2 regions of the Enterococcus saccharolyticus subsp. saccharolyticus genome follow, and region 2 is predicted to be linked to the other one. Evidence: a T-box and tRNA genes for the amino acid it is inferred to sense, from the RefSeq annotation. Region 2 holds a T-box; the other holds one or more tRNA genes.
What was found. The T-box of region 2 lies ahead of serS (serine--tRNA ligase). A T-box ahead of a tRNA ligase gene usually reads a tRNA of that ligase, here a tRNA-Ser.
Positions count from the first base shown of each region.

Region 1: it encodes a tRNA-Ser, which carries the amino acid that the T-box ahead of serS (serine--tRNA ligase) is inferred to sense. The anticodon was not compared.

Region 1 is NZ_CP118957.1:807,323-817,005, reverse strand. Features, by position in the region: gene PYW32_RS04320 (YjzD family protein) at 1-118, shown strand, start outside; gene PYW32_RS04315 (multidrug efflux MFS transporter) at 162-1,364, opposite strand; gene PYW32_RS04310 (NCS2 family permease) at 1,636-3,075, opposite strand; gene PYW32_RS04305 (Cof-type HAD-IIB family hydrolase) at 3,359-4,162, shown strand; tRNA gene PYW32_RS04300 (tRNA-Ser) at 4,238-4,324, shown strand; gene PYW32_RS04295 (TetR/AcrR family transcriptional regulator) at 4,380-4,952, opposite strand; gene PYW32_RS04290 (threonine/serine exporter family protein) at 5,277-6,038, shown strand; gene PYW32_RS04285 (threonine/serine exporter family protein) at 6,035-6,502, shown strand; gene PYW32_RS04280 (TVP38/TMEM64 family protein) at 6,586-7,179, shown strand; gene PYW32_RS04275 (glycerophosphoryl diester phosphodiesterase membrane domain-containing protein) at 7,267-9,069, shown strand; gene PYW32_RS04270 (hypothetical protein) at 9,368-9,517, shown strand; gene PYW32_RS04265 (histidine phosphatase family protein) at 9,651-9,683, shown strand, end outside.
Region 2 is NZ_CP118957.1:2,599,592-2,609,274, forward strand. Features, by position in the region: gene croR (response regulator transcription factor CroR) at 1-546, shown strand, start outside; gene PYW32_RS13190 (sensor histidine kinase) at 536-1,717, shown strand; T-box leader at 1,755-1,954, shown strand; gene serS (serine--tRNA ligase) at 2,014-3,288, shown strand; gene PYW32_RS13200 (polysaccharide deacetylase family protein) at 3,399-4,856, shown strand; gene guaB (IMP dehydrogenase) at 4,902-6,386, opposite strand; gene PYW32_RS13210 (DUF1129 domain-containing protein) at 6,551-7,243, opposite strand; gene ychF (redox-regulated ATPase YchF) at 7,346-8,458, opposite strand; gene PYW32_RS13220 (DUF951 domain-containing protein) at 8,466-8,654, opposite strand; gene PYW32_RS13225 (ParB/RepB/Spo0J family partition protein) at 8,671-9,549, opposite strand; gene PYW32_RS13230 (ParA family protein) at 9,539-9,683, opposite strand, start outside.

The sequences.
Region 1 (9,683 bases), 830 kb from region 2:
GGCTTTATCTAAATCTCCTTACGATTTCAAAATGACCTTAATCGCTTCTATTATCGTAGCAATTTTTGTCATCATCATTGGAGAATTTGCCGTACCAAAAGAGAAAAAACAAGCATAAAAAAGACCAGTTACATTTTATTGTAACTGGTTTTTTTTTCTTTTCAACTAATTGTATCTTTTTTCAAATACTTTCTAAAATTAACTAGTGACAAACAAATGTTAAACCCTACAAAGCAACTGGTTACCCAAAACACTGCTGGATAACCCATGCTATGCGCCACTGTAGATCCAACTAAAGGTCCAAGTACTTGACCAAAATTCATAAACATTTGATTGTAACTATAAATTCGACTAACTCCTTCTGGCGGCGAAATTTTACTAATCAAGGTATTAACGGAAGGCATTAACGCCCCTGTTGAAAAACCTAGTAAAAATCGCAACACACCTAATTGAAAAGGTGTTTGAACAAAGCCCATGGGAATAAAGCAAAGTAAAGAAAACACTAGACCACCTAATAAAATTTTATGATTTCCAATTCGATCACCCAATCGGCCCAAAATGGGGGAGGAAATAATGGCAGAGACACCTGCAATCGAAACAATCATCCCACTGACAAACAACACATTTCCCGTATCACCACTTAACTGACGAATATACAACGTTAAAATTGGACTAATGCTTGTAATACCAATTTGTAGAATTAACGAAGTAATAAATAAACCAATCATGACTTGTGAATTTGTCATTTTTTCAAACAATTGCTTCATTGTCAGCATTTCTTGTTTTTCAATCGGTACAAAATCTTCTTTCACCATGAAAATAGTTAATAACGACGTGATAAATAGAACAACTCCGGTAATGATAAAAACATTTTTAATCCCAAAACCTTCAGCAAGAGCACCGCCCATCGAAGGACCAATTAAATTACCTGCAATCGCGCCTGTTGCCAAGGTTCCTAATGCCCAACCACTTTTTTCACGTGGTGCTTGAGAAGCTATCAATGCCGTGGCATTTGGCACATAACCAGATAACACACCTGTAAAGAAACGCATAATTAACAACCAATAAACGTTCGGCACAAACGCTAATGACCCCATTGTTAGTGTCATCCCAATCGATGCCCGAATCATCATCAAACGACGACCTTTTTGATCGGCTAAATTCCCCCAAATGGGTGCAACAATTGCTGCGGCAAATGCCGTTACTGAAATCGCCAACCCTGAGAAAAGCTCAATCTGATTTTTGGGTGCCCCTAACTCCTCAATATATATGGGAATAAAAGGCATAACTAAACTAAAACTCGCTCCTGTAAAGAAACAGCCTATCCAAGAAATTAGTAAATTTCTTTTCCAATCTACTTTCATACACAAACCTTCTTTCTACTCAAATATAGACTATTTTCATGAATTTTCAAACTCATTAAACCGAAATACCGAGAGAAGCGTTCGTTACAAAAAAATTTCATTATTTTTTAACCAATAGAAAAAGGTCGCTCGTTGTTTCCACGAAAAGCTCCCTTTATGATTAAACTTTTTTAATCTCTTACATTTATTATAGAAGTTTAAAGAAAACTCTTCAACCTTCTACTCTTTTAGACAAAAAAACACTCTTCAAAAAAATGAAGAGTGTTGGGTTTTAACCTAATAATGCTAAAATAATAAAATTCAAAATAAACAACGCATTGACAAACCATAAAATTGGTGAGACTTCGTTAGCTTTGCCTTTGACTACTTTAACAATTGCGAAGAAAATGAATCCGACTGCAATTCCATAAGAAATGCTGTAACATAGGCCCATAAAGATTGATGCGAAGAAAGCTGGGACAGCCTCTTCTAAATTAGTCCATTCAATATCTTTAAAGGATGCCATCATCATGACCCCGACTAAAATTAAAGCGGGTGCTGTTGCTTGTGCTGGCACAATCGCAATCAATGGTGAGAATAAACTACTTAAAGCAAATAATCCCGCTACAACAACAGAAGTTAAACCTGTACGCCCGCCAGCACCGATTCCAGCTGCGGATTCAACGAATGTCGTAGTATTTGAGGTACCAAAAATTGCTCCAATAGAAGTAGCTGCAGCATCGGCAAACAATGCACGATCCATTTTTGTGCTAAAACCTTTGCTATCTTCCAAAGCTGCTTCATCTTCTTTAGAGAAAATACCGGTACGGCGACCTGTTCCAATGAAGGTCCCAATCGTATCAAACGTATCTGATAAACTAAACGCAATAATCGTCATCACCACTTGCGGAATTTTAGAAGAGTCACTAAACAAAGATTGCATCCCTTCTGCTCCAAAAGCTGCCCCAAATGTGGTTTTTAATTCACCAATAGAACTACCTAATGAATTAGCTTTCCAATCAATGCTGCTTAAATCAACCACACCCATCAAAATTCCAATAATCGTTGTCCCAACAATTCCTAATAAGACCGCTCCACGAACATTCATCACAACCAAAACAGTCATCAAAACTAAACCAATTAATGACAGCAACACGGGTGCATTATTGAAGTTGGTTAATGCTGGAACAATCCCACCACTCATTGTGACATTTACAGCCTCACCGTTTTCAACAGCAGAACTGGTAATCACATCTGAACTCGCTGAAAAATTTAATAAATTTGCATTTTTAAGACCTACATAAGCAACAAAGATACCAATCCCGCCACCAATAGCATTTTGCATGCTTTCAGGAATCGCACGGATAATCATTTTACGAATTTTAGTAATCGTAATAAAAATGTTAATTAATCCACAAATAAAGACCATCGCTAATGCTTGTTGCCATGTATACCCTAGACCAAACACGACTGTAAACGTGAAAAAAGCATTTAAGCCCATTCCTGGTGCTTGTGCATAAGGCACATTTGCAAATAGTCCCATAATCAAAGTACCGATGATTGATGCAATAATCGTTGCTAAGAACACAGCCTGAAATGGCATACCTGATGCCGATAAAATAGACGGATTAACAAATAAAATATAGCTCATTGCAAAAAAGGTTGTAATCCCCGCGACGAATTCTGTTGATACAGTTGTTTTGTTTTCCTTTAATTTGAAAAACTTTTCCATGATACATCTTCACTCCTAAATATAATTAGACCTCAGAAAGAAAAAAGAAAATAAAGGCAATTTTAAGCTTTCCGCTGAACAATTACTGATTATAGTTAGCCTCAAATGTTTTTTCAACATTTTATTAACAAAATATTTGATAAATATACAAATCGTTCGTGTTTAGCCACTATTTTTTCTCATCACTAGAGAGATAAAACTGTTTTTAAGTGCCGATATTTGTCAAATCGTTAGAATATGTTACACTTTGGGTGAGCATTTCATTAAAGAAAGGAATCCTTTTATGTCTCAAAAATTAATCGCTATCGATTTAGATGGAACAACCTTAAACAGTCAGTCTCTCATTAGCTCCCGAACAGCCGAAGTTTTAGGAAAAGCAATCAAAGCTGGGCACTATGTAAGTATTGCCACTGGACGCCCATTTCGCATGAGCGAACAATTTTATCGTCAATTAAAGCTAGACACGCCGATGGTGAACTTCAATGGCGCACTTGTCCACAAACCTTATCAAAAATGGGAATTTGAACGAGAATTATCTATTGAAAAAGATATTGCTTTTGAAATTTTGGCACAAAAAGAAAAATTAAATTTAGATTTCGTTGCCGCTGAAAACCGTGAAACATTTTTTATCAATGATTTAAATGATTTTGAAGGTCACTTTTTTGCAACAGATAAAGTAACCGAAGCCAACTTATTTTCTAATTTAACAACTAATCCAACTTCGCTATTAATTAAAACGCAACATCAATTTTCAGCACAGGTTTCAGATGCTCTTTCAAAACAATTTGAAAATAAAATTGATGTCCGTACCTGGGGTGGCCCTAACGCCATTTTAGAGATTGTACCTAAAGGCGTGCAAAAAGCGATGTCTGTCTCAGTTATTGCTGATTCCTTACAGATTGATCAAAAAGATGTCATCGCATTTGGTGATGAACATAATGATTTGGAACTACTCGACTACGCAGGTTGGGGTGTGGCTATGAGCAATGGTATCGAACAATTAAAAGGTATTGCTAACGATATCACAAATAAAACGAATGATGAAGATGGTCTCGCAAATTATCTTGAAAAATATCTTGCACTATAACTTGACCGTCAGAGGCTATCCTCGACGGTTTTTTCTTGCTTTTTTTCAAGAAAAGGAAGAAAATAATAACGGCACGGAGAGTTGGCAGAGTGGTAATGCACTGGACTCGAAATCCAGCGAGCCGCGTTAAGCGGTGCACGGGTTCAAATCCCGTACTCTCCTTATACAATACAAAAAAGTTGTCCAACTCAATTCAATAGAAGTCGGACAGCTTTTTTTATTCGTTGTTTTCTTGTTTTTTTGCTTCAATCGCTAAAATAGAATCAATGGTTTGTTGGACAACGGTAATAATTTGCTGACGCGTTGGTTCGATAACACCCGAAGACATCAACGCCGCTACTCCTGTTACAGAAATCCAGATTCCTGTATGCAGTGCTTTTAAGTGTTCTTCTGATAAGTTGGCATATTCTTCGTGATCATGAATCGTGTGACGAAAATGTTCATAGGCTTGGTCATACATCAACTTCCCACCACCGTAGTTATCAATAAATAAAGCAATAAATAACTTCGGACTTTTTTGCGATAAATCAATATAATTAATCGCTAAATCCATCAATTTATCACCTGTATGCTCAACAGAAAAAACTTTCTTCTTTAAATCTTCATAAACTGTTTCAACAAGCGTGTTTTTTAAATCCTGCATATTTTTAAATTCAAGATAAATGGGTTGAGTAGAGACCCCCATTTTCTTTGCCACGTTTCGAGCAGTGAAATTCGTAAATCCATCTTTCGCAATTACTTCATAAGCTGCTTTTAAGATATGTTCACGTGTATATACTTTATGTCGCATAGTAACCCCCCTCATCAAAATTTAATCTGTTAATGTTATTTTAACCGACATTCGCTATTTTTTAAAGGGTTTTTATTAAAAAATTAAAAATCACTTTTTTCATTAAAAAAATGATTCTTTCAAGGTTTACTAACACTCTGTTTTCATTTTAACAAGAGTTTTTTTGTAAATTTTCGGAAAAGACATGAAAGAAAATATTCAAATTTAACCGTTATGTTATTAAATTTAAGCAAACTATTCTTGTAGGTTTCTAAGCAAACGGATAGAATAAAACCATCTTTACAAAACATTTCTATCAAATAAATTAGATAAAGGAGCTTAGAAATGACTGCATCAAAAGAGTTAGTAGTAGAAACCTGTTTGTTGGCTGGAAAAATTATGATGGAAAGTGGTTCGGAGGTCTATCGGGTAGAAGATACGATGAAACGTATCGCCACGAATGCAAATGAACCCAATAGTGTCAGCTATGTGACTGCAACAGGCATCTTTATGGGGCTGCGAAACAGCCACTATACCCAAGTTGAAAATGTTGGTAGTCGATCCATTAATTTAGAAAAAGTTGTTGCAGTCAATCAACTGTCTCGTGAATTTGCCGAACATAAAATTGATTTGCTGACGTTACACAATTCGCTAAAAAAAATTGATTATGAAACACCGATGTTTCCAATTTGGTTACAAATTGTTTGTGCGGGTGTCATGAGTTGTCTATTGATGTATGCTTTCGGTGGTTCCTCTTATGATTTTATAGCAACTTTTATTATTGGTATGATTGGTTTTTCTGCGAATTATTATGCCAATAAAACATTAAAATTACAATTTTTTGATAATTTTTTAGCGTCTTTTATTATTGGCGCCCTTGCGTTATTGTGTGTCAGACTTAACTGGGCAAGTAATGTCGACAACATTATTATTGGCGCTGTGATGCCTTTAGTTCCTGGTGTGGCTATTACAAACTCATTTCGAGATATCCTTGCGGGACATTTAATTAGCGGACTTGCTCGTGGAACAGAAGCTATTATCATTGCCGCCTCCATTGGTGTGGGCATTGCGACTGTTTTTATGCTGTTTGGAGGGGATATTTTATGATGCTTTTCGTTCATATTATAGCTAGCTTTTTTAGTACGGTAGCTTTTGGCGTTCTGACAAATATTCCTCGCCGCGCGCTGTTAGCAAGTGGGATTACAGGTTGTATTGGTTGGCTCATTTATGTAGGGATTCACTCACACGGTGGTGGGTTAGGTGTGGCAAATTTTTTAGCTACTTTTGTAATTGGGTGTTTCAGTATTTTCTTTTCACGTAAAAAACGAATTCCCATGATTATTTTTAATATTCCCAGTTTAGTTCCTCTAGTACCAGGTGGCCCTGCGTATAAAGCTGTGCGTGAATTAGTTTTGGGAAATAACACAGTTGCCTTTGAAAATATTATGATTGTCATGGTCACAGCTGGCAGCATCGCTAGCGCTTTCATGATGACAAGTCTTGTGGAACGAATTATAATAAAGTGGAAAAAAAGTACACTCCATAAAAAGTTTAACAAAAAGATAAATTAACTGAAATTCAGTCTTTGGATGTATGCTTTTTTGATTGTTTGCGATTATAATCAAGATAAATACGGCAAAGGAAGTGTCTATTCATGAGCGTAACAACAACCAAGAAAATTCTAAACTTGATTTCATTTAGTGGGATGGCAGTCTCGATTATTTTAACTGTTTATTTCTTCCAACTAGGTGTCTTTAAAGATATGAATGCTTTACAAAGTCTCGTCGGACAATCGACACTTACTGGACCTATTTTGTTTATCTTCATTCAAATTCTACAAGTAATTGTCCCTATTATTCCAGGTGGGATTTCCTTAGCAGCAGGTGTATTATTATTTGGCCCTGTCGAAGGATTTATTTATAACTATATCGGTATCTGTGTTGGTTCGATTATTATCTTCTTATTAAGTCGCCAATATGGTAAACCGCTGGTACTACGTTTAGTCAGTGAAAAAACTTATGATAAATATGCGGGTTGGTTAGACAACCAAAGTCGCTTTGATAAATTATTTGCTCTAGCAATTTTCCTACCCGTTGCGCCAGATGATGCCTTATGTCTTATGGCGGGATTGACCAACATTTCTGTAAAGAAATATATTTGGATTATTTTACTAGCAAAACCAGCCTCCATCCTACTTTATAGTATGGGTTTAGTCTATGGTAGCTCATTCTTAACACAGTTATTCTAAAACCAAAACAAGCTATCCAAAAATCTTGGATAGCTTTTTTTTTTGTAGTATGATGAAAGAATCATGAATAGAAAAAAGGTGATTACAGTGAATTATTTAAAACATAGTCTCATCAATACCAGAGATTTTTTACTGGGCACACGGTCTTATTTTAAAAACGTGTTACTGATGCATGGTTTTATGCTTTTTTTACTCATACCATTGCTCAGCAGTTCCACCAAATTTATTTTGCGGCGAGGGCAAATCAATTACATCTCATTTGATAATATCGGTGAAATTCTCGTACATCATCCATGGGTGTCACTTTCTTTACTCGTTGTTTTAATTGCAATTGTCCTAGCTGTTTTTTTTGAGTTTACCTTTTTATTATTAAGTGTTTATTTTATCAAAAAACAGCAACCGATTCGCTTAATGCAATTATTAAGCGTCACCTTTTTACAATTAAAAAAAGTGCGAATTGAAACTATTCTATTTTTCTTTTTTTACTTCTTTTTAATTTTGCCGATTGGTGGGTTTTCGTTTCATTCGGACTTACTCTCAAAAGTCAAAATTCCGGCATTTATCGTTGATTTCATTTTTGCCAATCGATTAGTCATTGTTTCTTCTTTTGTCTTATTTTATGTAGCAATGATTTATTTAGGTATTCGGGTAATTTTCGCTTTACCAGAAATGATTTTACGGGATCGTCCCTTTAAATTAGCCGTAAAAGAAAGTTGGCGTTTAACGAAAAAACGTTTTTTTGCCATTATTGCCCAATTTGTTATCATCACTGGTAGTACTTTGTTGTTGGCATCACTGGGATTTTTCTTAGTTATTTCAGCGCAAGTGCTTGTGGAGTCTTTCTTGCCTGATTATTCGTTAATTAGTGCCGTTTTTGCGATGACCTTATTGCAATTTATTCTATTAATCAATATCGTCTTATCAACGGTCGCCGTTTTTTATGTCACGATTGATTTTATGGATGATGAAGGATTTTTACCAGAAATTCCCAAATGGTTTATGATGGAAGAACATGCACCTACTCGATTTTCCGAATTTATGCAAACGACCTTTTTAGTTGTTGCCATCTTTTTTGGTGTCGGTGTGAGTCTATACAATCATAACTATCTAACAAACTTCAACTTAAAAACACCTACGACTGTTTCTCATCGCGGTGTGAGTGATAGTAACGGCGTCCAAAATTCGATTGCGGCTTTAGAAAAAACGAGCAAAGAATTCCATCCCAATTATATTGAGATGGATGTGCAGTTAACCACAGATAATGAATTTATCGTTTACCATGATTTTAATTTCAAAGCTCTCACCGGTTTTCGTCAAAAACCAGAGGAATCTACCTTGGAAGAAGCCTTGGCATTAACTGTAAAAGAAAACGGAAAAACAGCAAGAATTAGCACATTCGATGAGTATCTTGATGTTGCGGATCAATTGGAACAACCGTTAATGGTCGAAATTAAAACCCAGAAAAAAGATGTGTCTCATTTGGTACAAACCTTCTTAGATAAATACGAAGAGCGCTTAATTGAGAAAGGCCATATCATTCAAAGCTTGTCTTTCCAAATGATTGAAGAAATTAAGCAAACGGCACCTGAACTAAAAGCGGGGTATATTTTACCATTCAGTTTAGTTGGTCCACCGATTTCCCAAGCTGACTTTCTAACGATGGAATATACTACTCTCAATCGAAATTTTATCAATGCTGCGCATAGTGACAGCAAACAAGTCTATGTATGGACACCCAATGATGAAGACACCATGAATCGCATGATTTTTTATGGTGTTGATGGTATCATCACAGACCAAATGGGCTTGTTAAACAAAACCATTCGACAACCCGATGACACGATTACTTATTCGGATAAACTAGTGAACTTTGTCCTAGGTGTCGGTTAATCTCTTACACACCACAGTTGAAAAGATGACAATTTTGTTATCTCTTCGTTACTGTGGTGTTCGTGTATATTGCCTTATTCTTTACTATACTGAGAGTAAAGAAAAGGAGGTGCGTACGATGATTGCTATTCAAACGGCTATTTTTTTCATGTTAACGATTGGTCTTTTAGTTGGTTTAAATGAAAACAACTAATTTCTTAAGACACTTTAAGAAGTTTTAGGTTTATCTTTGAAATTTTCTCACGTTCGTGCTACATTAGAGTCGCGGCTGAATGATAAGTAAAAAGGAGGAATTTATATGACATTCACAAAAGCAAATTTAGAATATCGCATTGCCTTTGATACACAAACAAATATGTTTATGGCAATCGACAGTAAAGATGATACACGTATCGCTTACGGCGTAACTATTGAAGAAGCAATTAAAAACCTAAAAACTATGGCTTAAATATAGAAAGGATTTCAAATTCATGACTTCACCTAGTCCGTATTAGAACCGTCTTTAGTTCATTCAAACTAAAGACGGCTTTTTGTTGTATAATAAAGGATTGATAAGACTTTTTTTACATAAGAAGATTGCTATGAAAACTATTTATTTTGTCCGTCGCTCCATT
Region 2 (9,683 bases):
TTAATCTTGGATATTATGATGCCCGAAGTGGATGGTATGCAAGTTGTAAAAACACTTCGCAAAGAATCACAAATTCCAATCATTATGTTAACTGCCAAAACGACAGACATGGATAAAATTAAAGGATTGGTTGCTGGTGCTGATGACTATGTTACAAAACCTTTTAATCCCTTAGAAGTCATGGCTCGCGTGAAGTCGCTATTACGTCGCACAAAAATGCAAGTTGCTTCTGCCCAACCCGATGTATTAGAAGTCAGTTCGTTGATTATCAATCGTGATTCACATGAAGTAAAGACCATCGATGGGAAAGAGATTCAATTAACTGCTTTAGAATTTGGGATTTTATATTTACTTGCGTCACATCCAAATCGTGTCTTTAGCGCAGATGAAATTTTTGAGCGTGTTTGGAAACAAGAAAGTGTTGTCTCCGCAAAAACAGTTATGGTGCATGTTAGCCATTTACGCGACAAGATTGAAGAAGCAACTGGTGGCGAAAAAATCATTCAAACCGTATGGGGAGTTGGATACAAAATAGATGCAAAATAAAGCAGAAAAAAGAAAACGAATCACGCTTACGTCAAAAGAAATCAGTGAACTGTTTGCCGAAGCTATTATTACGATTATCCTACTGGTGATTGTAAATATTGCTATTTTGATGATTCTTTCTTCTATTGTAACAAACACACCTGCGTTAAATGAAGCAATCTTTGAATCACGTAATAGTTTCGTTGAAAATTTCGACACCGAAATCTTTTTAAGTGGAAAAAATATTTTAGTACCTGTTTTTCTAGTGTTAGACATTGCGTTTTTATATTGGCGTTTAATTCGTCGTTATCGCCAAATGCAACTACGACACATTATTAGTGAACTTCACTATATTGCAGAAGGAAATTATGATCATCGCATTCCGTTTGAATTGCGTGGCGATTTGAATCGTGTTGTAAGTAGTATTAATGGATTAGTGGATAGTACTGTGGCGGCAATTGAAGAAGAAAGAAAGATTGAAAAATCCAAAGACGAACTGATTACCAATGTTAGTCACGATATTCGAACCCCTCTAACCTCTATTATTGGGTATTTAGGATTAATCGAAGATCGACAATATCATTCAGAAGAAGATTTATTAAAATATACCCACACAGCATATGTCAAAGCCAAACAAATGAAATCGCTCGTTGATGATTTGTTCGAATATACTAAAGTCAGACAACCTAGTGTACCAGTCAATCTGATTAAATTTGATATGGTACAACTGGTGGAGCAATTAGCTGCTGATTTTGAATTAGAGGCAAGCAAAAAAGGCATCGAAGTGCAAACAATTGCGCGTCCTGCTCAAATTTTAATGGATGGAGATACGGAAAAATTAGTCCGTGTCTTTAATAACCTATTAACCAATGCTTTAAAATATGGAAAAGGTGCAACGAAAATTGTGATAGATGTCGAAAAAGTGGGAACAGAAGTAGTGATAACTGTTAAAAATAATGGCAAAATGATTCCTAAACGGGCACTTGATTCACTTTTTGATCGCTTTTATCGAGTGGAAGAATCCCGTTCACAAGAAACCGGTGGTACTGGTCTAGGATTAGCTATTGCACAAAGCATTGTTGCTTTACATGGTGGCTACATTTATGCCAAATCATCCCATGCCTGGACAGCATTTATCATTCATCTGCCAGTACATCGGAATAAACTACCGTATCCTAAGAACAACGGTTGACGAAAACACAAAATTCGGCTATGCTAAAACCAATTAAATAAAGAATATGCAAAGAACCTAGTACAAGTTAGTCTGCTTATAGAGAGCTGATGGTTGGTGGAAATCAGTAGTTGTTAATTTGGAATCCAGTTCTTAGATGCGTCTTTTGAAAGAAAGAACCTTCCCTCAGGTTACGAGGTCAAGTGCGGCTATTTGCCGAACTTGGGTGGCACCGCGAACAACTATTTCGTCCCAAGCTATTTTGCTGGGGATGGAATAGTTTTTTTATTTTATTCATATATATAGGAGGAAAAGTGATGTTAGATATTAAAATGATTCGTCAAAATTTCGATACTGTCCAAGAAAAGTTAAAGACACGTGGGATTTCAGAAGAAGTTCTTGCTGAGTTTCTAAAGTTAGATGAAGATCGTCGTAGTTTATTAGTGCAGGTAGAAGACTTAAAGAAATACCGAAATGATGTTTCTGCAGAAATTGCACAATTGAAACGAAATAAAGAAGATGCAGCAGCTAAAATTGCCGAAATGAAAGAAGTTGGTGGCAAAATTAAAGCGTTGGATAGTGAAGTGAACCAAATCGATGAACAATTAAAGGTCATTGCTACGACACTACCAAATATTCCACATGAAAGTACACCAATTGGCAAAGATGAAGATGATAATGTTGAAGTTCGTCGTTGGAGTGAACCAAAAACATTAGATTTTGAAGCAAAACCTCACTGGGAAATTGCGGAAAACTTAGGCATCTTAGATTTTGAACGTGGGGCCAAAGTTTCTGGTAGCCGTTTTGTTTACTATACTGGTTTAGGCGCTCGTTTGGAACGCGCTTTGTATAATTTCATGTTAGACCAACACATCTATGAACATGGTTATACAGAAATGATTACACCTTATGCAGTAAATAGCCAAGCAATGTTTGGTACAGGTCAATTTCCAAAATTTAAAGAAGATGTTTTCCAATTAGAAAATACTGACTTAACGTTAATTCCCACTGCGGAAGTCCCATTAACCAACTACTATAGTAATGAAATTTTAGATCAAGAACAATTACCGATTTATTTCACTGCATTAAGTCCAGCTTTCCGTTCAGAAGCCGGCAGTGCTGGTCGTGATACCCGTGGTTTAATTCGATTGCACCAATTTAATAAAGTAGAAATGGTTAAATTCAGCGATGCGCAACATTCTTATGAAGAATTAGAAAAAATGACTGCAGATGCAGAATCAATTTTACAAAAATTAGACTTGCCTTATCGTGTCATGGCATTGTCAACCGGTGATATGGGCTTCTCTGCTGCGAAAACATATGATTTGGAAGTTTGGATTCCCGCACAAGATACGTACCGCGAAATCAGTTCTTGTTCAAACTGTGAGGATTTCCAAGCGCGTCGTGCCATGATTCGTTACCGCGATGCTGAAAACAAAATCCAATATGCGCATACTTTAAATGGTTCAGGCTTAGCTGTTGGTCGGACAGTTGCTGCTGTTCTAGAAAATTATCAAAATGCCGACGGAAGTGTAACGATTCCAGAAGTATTGGTGCCATATATGGGTGGTTTAACAAAAATCGAAAAATAGACTATTAACCGTAAACGATACTTTCGTTTGCGGTTTTTTCATTGATTGAATATTTTAATCGTGTTACATTGATAATGATTACTTTTTAGAAAAACGAAAGAAGAGAAATTATGACTACAGAAAATAAAGAAAATAGACGCAGCAACCGACACTCAAAACAATCGTTCAATAGCCCTCGTGATTTTTTATGGATTTTCTTTCTGGTTGGCGTACTAATGCTTGTCAGTTATGGTACTTATACTGTATATAACAAAATAAAAGACCATGAATTACAAGAAAACTTAGAAAATCAAACTAGTCAGCTAGTCGCGCAAATTGATACCGAGCTAGAAAAAAATGACCTTCCTAGTGAGAAAAAAGAACATGACAGCAATACTATCAAAGAAATTATTTATCTTCCTAAAGAAACGGAGAAACTCCCTTATAAAAATACGGAAGAACAATTAACACATTTAATGAAACAAGAAAGCAAAAAATTAAAACACCCTAAGCAAGCTGTTGTTGTGGGTTGTGTGGAAAAACAAACACATACCGATCAACTTTCTAGCTACGCATTACATGTAGAAACGTATGATTGGAAAACAAAAGAGCAAACATTCCAAAAAGAACAAGAACGCACTGAAAAAGAAATTTATGTCAATACAGATTCTGGCGAAGAAATTACTGCGAAAGCATTGATTGGTTCTAAAGCCAATTTATTAGGTATTCAACAAGTCATTCAACAAAAATTATTGGATGATGCCGAAAATCCGCAAGAAATTTTAGACGCGGTCTTAGCTCTACCAAGATTTGATTTTAAAGATGCGACTTATACACCCGAACATTTACAAATCAACTTACCAAAAAATGAGACTGGCGTAGATGAAGTGACTCTTGCCTATCGTGATATTCAAGCCTTTATCCAAACAGACTTAGTTGATCCGAATCAATTGGCGGAAGAATCGACTGATTTAGACCCAAATAAAAAATATGTCTCTTTAACCTTTGATGATGGTCCTGGTGCTGAAACCACACCTCGTCTCTTACAAATTTTAGCAGAGAAAAATGTCAAAGCCACTTTCTTTATGTTAGGGCAAATGGCAGAAGAGTTCCCACAAATAGTGAAAGATGTCTATGAACAAGGGCATGAGATTGCAAGTCATTCATATTCACATCCACAATTAAATGCGATTCCAAAAGAAGAATTACTTGAACAAGTTCGCATGACGGATAAAGCCATTTACAATGCAGCAGGGATTTTACCTCGAACATTACGTCCACCATATGGTGCGATTAGTCCTGAATCTGCGGATATCATCGGTAAGCCAATTATTCAATGGGATATCGATTCTTACGATTGGGATTCTAAAAATACAAATGCCGTGATTGATCGTGTGAACCAAACTTCTTTTGAAGGTGGAATTATCTTAATGCATGATATTCATCCTACAACAATTGATGCAGTTGGTACAGTGATTGATAACTTACGTGCACAAGGGTATGAATTTGTGACAACAAGTCAATTACTAGAACAAAAAGAAAAACCATTGTATCAATATTTTGGACAAAAAGACGCTCGTGAAATTTAATAAAAAACCCGTTGATTCCTACGAAAGGAAACAACGGGTTATTTTTTATGATTCGATAGAATAGTTTGGCGCTTCTTTTGTAATTTGGACATCATGTGGATGTGATTCTTTCAGTCCATTTCCACTCATTTGAATGAATTGTGCGTTGTCACGTAGTTCTTTCAAGTTCCCTGCACCAACGTACCCCATTCCAGATTTTAACCCACCAATCATTTGGAAGATAATATCTGCTGCGCTACCTTTATAAGCTACACGTCCTTCGATACCTTCTGGAACTAATTTATTTGCTTCATTGACGCCCCCTTGGAAATAACGGTCGCTTGAACCTTTTTCCATTGCGCCCAATGAACCCATTCCACGGTATGTTTTAAAACGACGTCCTTGGAAGATTTCAAATTCACCTGGAGACTCGTCTGTACCAGCTAACATACTACCTAGCATAACTGCAAATCCACCAGCAGCTAACGCTTTTACGATATCACCAGAATATTTAATCCCACCGTCAGCAATGATTGCTTTGCCATATTGGCGCGCAACTGATGCGGCATCATAAATTGCTGTTAATTGAGGAACCCCAACACCAGCTACGACACGCGTTGTACAGATTGAACCAGGTCCAATACCAACTTTTACTACGTCAACGCCTGCATCATATAAGGCTTTTGTTCCTTCCCCAGTTGCTACGTTTCCAGCAATTAAAGTTGCTTCAGGGAATTCTGCACGAATTTCTTCGATTTTGCGTAACACACCGGCACTGTGTCCATGTGCTGTATCAATCACAATCGCGTCAGCCCCCGCATCTAATAAGGCTTGGGCACGTTCAAACGTATCACTTGTGACACCAACTGCTGCAGCAACTAATAAACGGCCATGTTCATCTTTCGCTGCATTCGGGAACTCAATCACTTTTTCAATATCTTTGATGGTAATTAAGCCACTTAAACGACCTTCTTCATCAACGATTGGTAATTTTTCAATTTTATGTTTTTGTAAGATTTTCTCTGCATCTTTTAAAGATGTTCCAACAGGTGCCGTGACTAAGTCTTCTTTTGTCATTACATCGTAAATTGGAATGTTGTAATCTGTCACAAAACGTAAATCACGGTTTGTCATAATTCCGACGAGTTTGCGGTTTTCCATAGTCTCTACAACAGGAACCCCACTAATACGGTAACGGCTCATTAATTCTTCGGCATCAGCAACTAAATGGTCAGGTGTTAAGAAGAATGGATCAATAATAACACCACTTTCAGAACGTTTTACTTTACGTACTTCATCTGCTTGAGCAGCAATACTCATATTTTTATGAATAACACCTAAACCGCCTTGGCGTGCCATCGCAATCGCCATTTTACTATCTGTTACGGTATCCATACTGGCACTAATAATTGGAATATTCAATTTGATATTCTTCGCTAATTGAACACTCATATCAACATCATTTGGCAATACATGACTTTCAGCGGGTATCAGCAATACATCATCAAAAGTCAATCCTTTTTTCACGAACTTTGTTTCCCAGTTGGACATTTTCGTAACCACTCCTCAAATTTTTTATATTTTAATGAAAATAGCAAAAATTATACCATAAGTCAACTATTCAAAATAAAAAGATAGATTCGCTTAGAAAACAGTAAGAAAAAACGAACAAACTATCTTTTCTTTCTCAGAAATGATCTTTTGTTCGTTTCCTATTATTTTCGTGGTACAGACAAACTTCCCACGATATTGTATTTTTTCTTCAAGTAGTAACGTAATCCAATCGCTACTGCACCGATGACAGCTAAAATAATTGGATCAAGTACGATATTGATAGATGTTGGCAGTAATGATGTTACTGCAATTGTTGCAATCCATAAGAAGAATGAGCCCATTAAGATTAACATAATCTTCCACATTTTCGGACGTTGTGATTTGTCTGCGCCTGGACGTTCATATTGATACATGTATTTGTACATAATATAAAAGACCCAACCACCGACCATCGCCATTGAAATGAACGTGATAATTCCATACACTTGTGCACTATCACGAGCAAAGAGACCCATAATGCCCATCATGATACCGAAAATACCTAAGATTAATAACGTATTATCTAACCACATCATAACAGGTTTTGTTTCTTTGACTTCTTCTGGTTTATTTAAGATTGCTTCTGTTCGTTCAGAAACCGTACCAAACAATTGGCGCGCAGTACGTCCGCCTTTTTGTTCTTTGACTAAAATAGGTAATATTTCGTGTAAAGCAATGGCTTTTTCTTCTTCCGATAAATTCGCTGCTTCTAATGATTTTTTTAAATCAAATATATACTGTTGGTTTCTTTTTGTTAATTGTTTTTCTAATTCACGATTTTCTGAAACATATCCTCGCAGAGTTTCTGGTTCCATGACTCTCGGTTCTCCCTTCGCCTTCCCTAACAACATTTCCACAGGCTATTTTAACATACTAGCTCCTTAGTTTGGTAGCCTTTTAATGCAAAAATCGTTGGTTTATACATTAAAGCGGAATAACATAACATCGCCATCTTGTACAATATATTCTTTTCCTTCTAAACGCACACGTCCAGCTTCTTTAGCAGCTTGCATGTTGCCATATTTATCTAAGTCTTCAAAAGAGACTGTTTCAGCGCGGATAAAACCACGTTCAAAGTCAGAATGGATGATCCCTGCTGCTTGAGGTGCTTTAATTCCTTTACGGAACGTCCATGCACGTACTTCTTGTTCACCAGCTGTAAAGTATGTTGCTAAACCTAATAAATCATATGCCGCGCGAATTAATTGATCCAATCCAGATTCTTCAATTCCTAAAGCTTCCAAGAATTCTACTTTGTCTTCTTCATCTAATTCGGCAATTTCTTCTTCGGCACGTGCACTTACGATAATCACTTCCGCATTTTCACTTTTCGCAAATTCACGAACTTGTTTCACATACTCATTGCTGTCAGCATCAGCGACTTCATCTTCAGAAACATTGGCTACATATAACACTGGTTTTGTTGTTAATAAGAACAATGTTTTCACGATTTTTTCTTCTTCTTGAGTGAATTCAATCGTACGTGCAGACAATCCTTCTTCTAAGACAGGTTTGATTTTATCCAAGATTGCTAATTCAGCTAAGGCATCTTTATCTTTTGTTTTCGCAATCTTGGCAACACGTGTATAACGTTTATTGACTGAATCTAAATCAGCTAAAATCAACTCTAAATTGATGGTATCAATATCCGCTAATGGATCAACAAAATCGGCTTCACGGTTTTGTTCACGCATAATATTTTCATCATCAAAACAACGAACAACGTGACAGATGGCATCTACTTGACGAATATGGCTTAAGAATTGATTTCCTAATCCTTCACCTTTACTAGCACCTTTTACAATACCTGCGATATCAGTAAATTCAAATGTGGTTGGCACAGTTTTCTTTGGATTCACCAATTCTGTTAATCGTTGCAAACGCCAGTCGGGTACTTCTACCATTCCTACGTTAGGGTCAATTGTTGCAAAAGGATAGTTTGCTGCTTCTGCACCAGCTTTTGTAATCGCGTTAAATAAAGTTGATTTTCCTACGTTCGGTAAACCAACGATTCCAGCTGTTAATGCCATGTTTTCTTCACTCTTTCTCTTTTTTTTCTAGAATTTTTTTCATTTTCTTTTCGAATTCGCGACGCGGTAACATTACAATATGTCCGCATTTTTCGCATTTTATTTTGATGTCAGCGCCCATACGGATAATTTCCCAACGGTTCGTTTGACATGCATGTGGTTTTTTCATTTCTACTTTATCGCCTAAGTCATACATAGATTTCTCTCCTTACTTATGCTTCATCAAAATGAATGTCTAAAATATCTAAAATTCGTGTCAAATCACTTTGAGACAAATATTCGATTTCAATCTTACCTTTGCCTTCTTTTTCTTGAATCTCAACGCTTGTCCCAAATTTATCCATCAAACGGTCTTCACTTTCACGAAGGTAATACGGTTTTTCTTTGACGATACGAGGAACTTTTTTCTTATCTTTGGATTCATTCATCGTTGAAACAAGTTGTTCTAATTGACGAACAGTTAAATTTTCTTTGACACAACGATTGGCTAATTTTAAAATTTGTTCTTTGTTTTTTAAGCCTAATAATGTCCGTGCTTGTCCCATTGACAAACGCTCATCTTGCATCATTTCTTTGACGAGTTGCGGCAATGATAATAAGCGTAAATAATTGGCGATATACGGACGACTTTTCCCTAATCGTTCAGCCACTTCGGCTTGCGTCAGCTTCAAATTCTTCATTAGCATATCATAGGCTTCGGCTTCTTCCAACGGATTCAAATCTTCTCGTTGTAAATTTTCCAAAACCGCTACTTGCATCATTGCTTCTTCATCAAAATCACGAATGATTGCAGGAATGGTTTCTCTTTGTGCTAATTTTGAAGCTCGAAAGCGACGTTCACCAGCGATAATTTCATAACCTTTTACTGCTGATTTGCGTACAATAATTGGTTGAAATACACCCGATTGTTCAATCGAGTTCGCTAATTCTTGCAAAGAAACTTCGTCAAACGTTTTGCGTGGTTGATAGGGATTCGGGCGTAGTTCATTCAAAGAAAGTTCTAAGACTTCATCTTTTTTTACATCCACTTCTTCAAGTTCTTGAAACAAAGCGTCAATGCCTTTACCTAAACTTTTCCCTTTATTTTTCACGAGCTAACACTTCCTTTGCTAATGCCTGATACACTTCTGCACCTTTTGAACGTAAGTCATAATCAACAATCGATAAACCATAACTTGGTGCTTCAGACAAGCGAATATTTCGAGGGATCACCGTTTGATATACT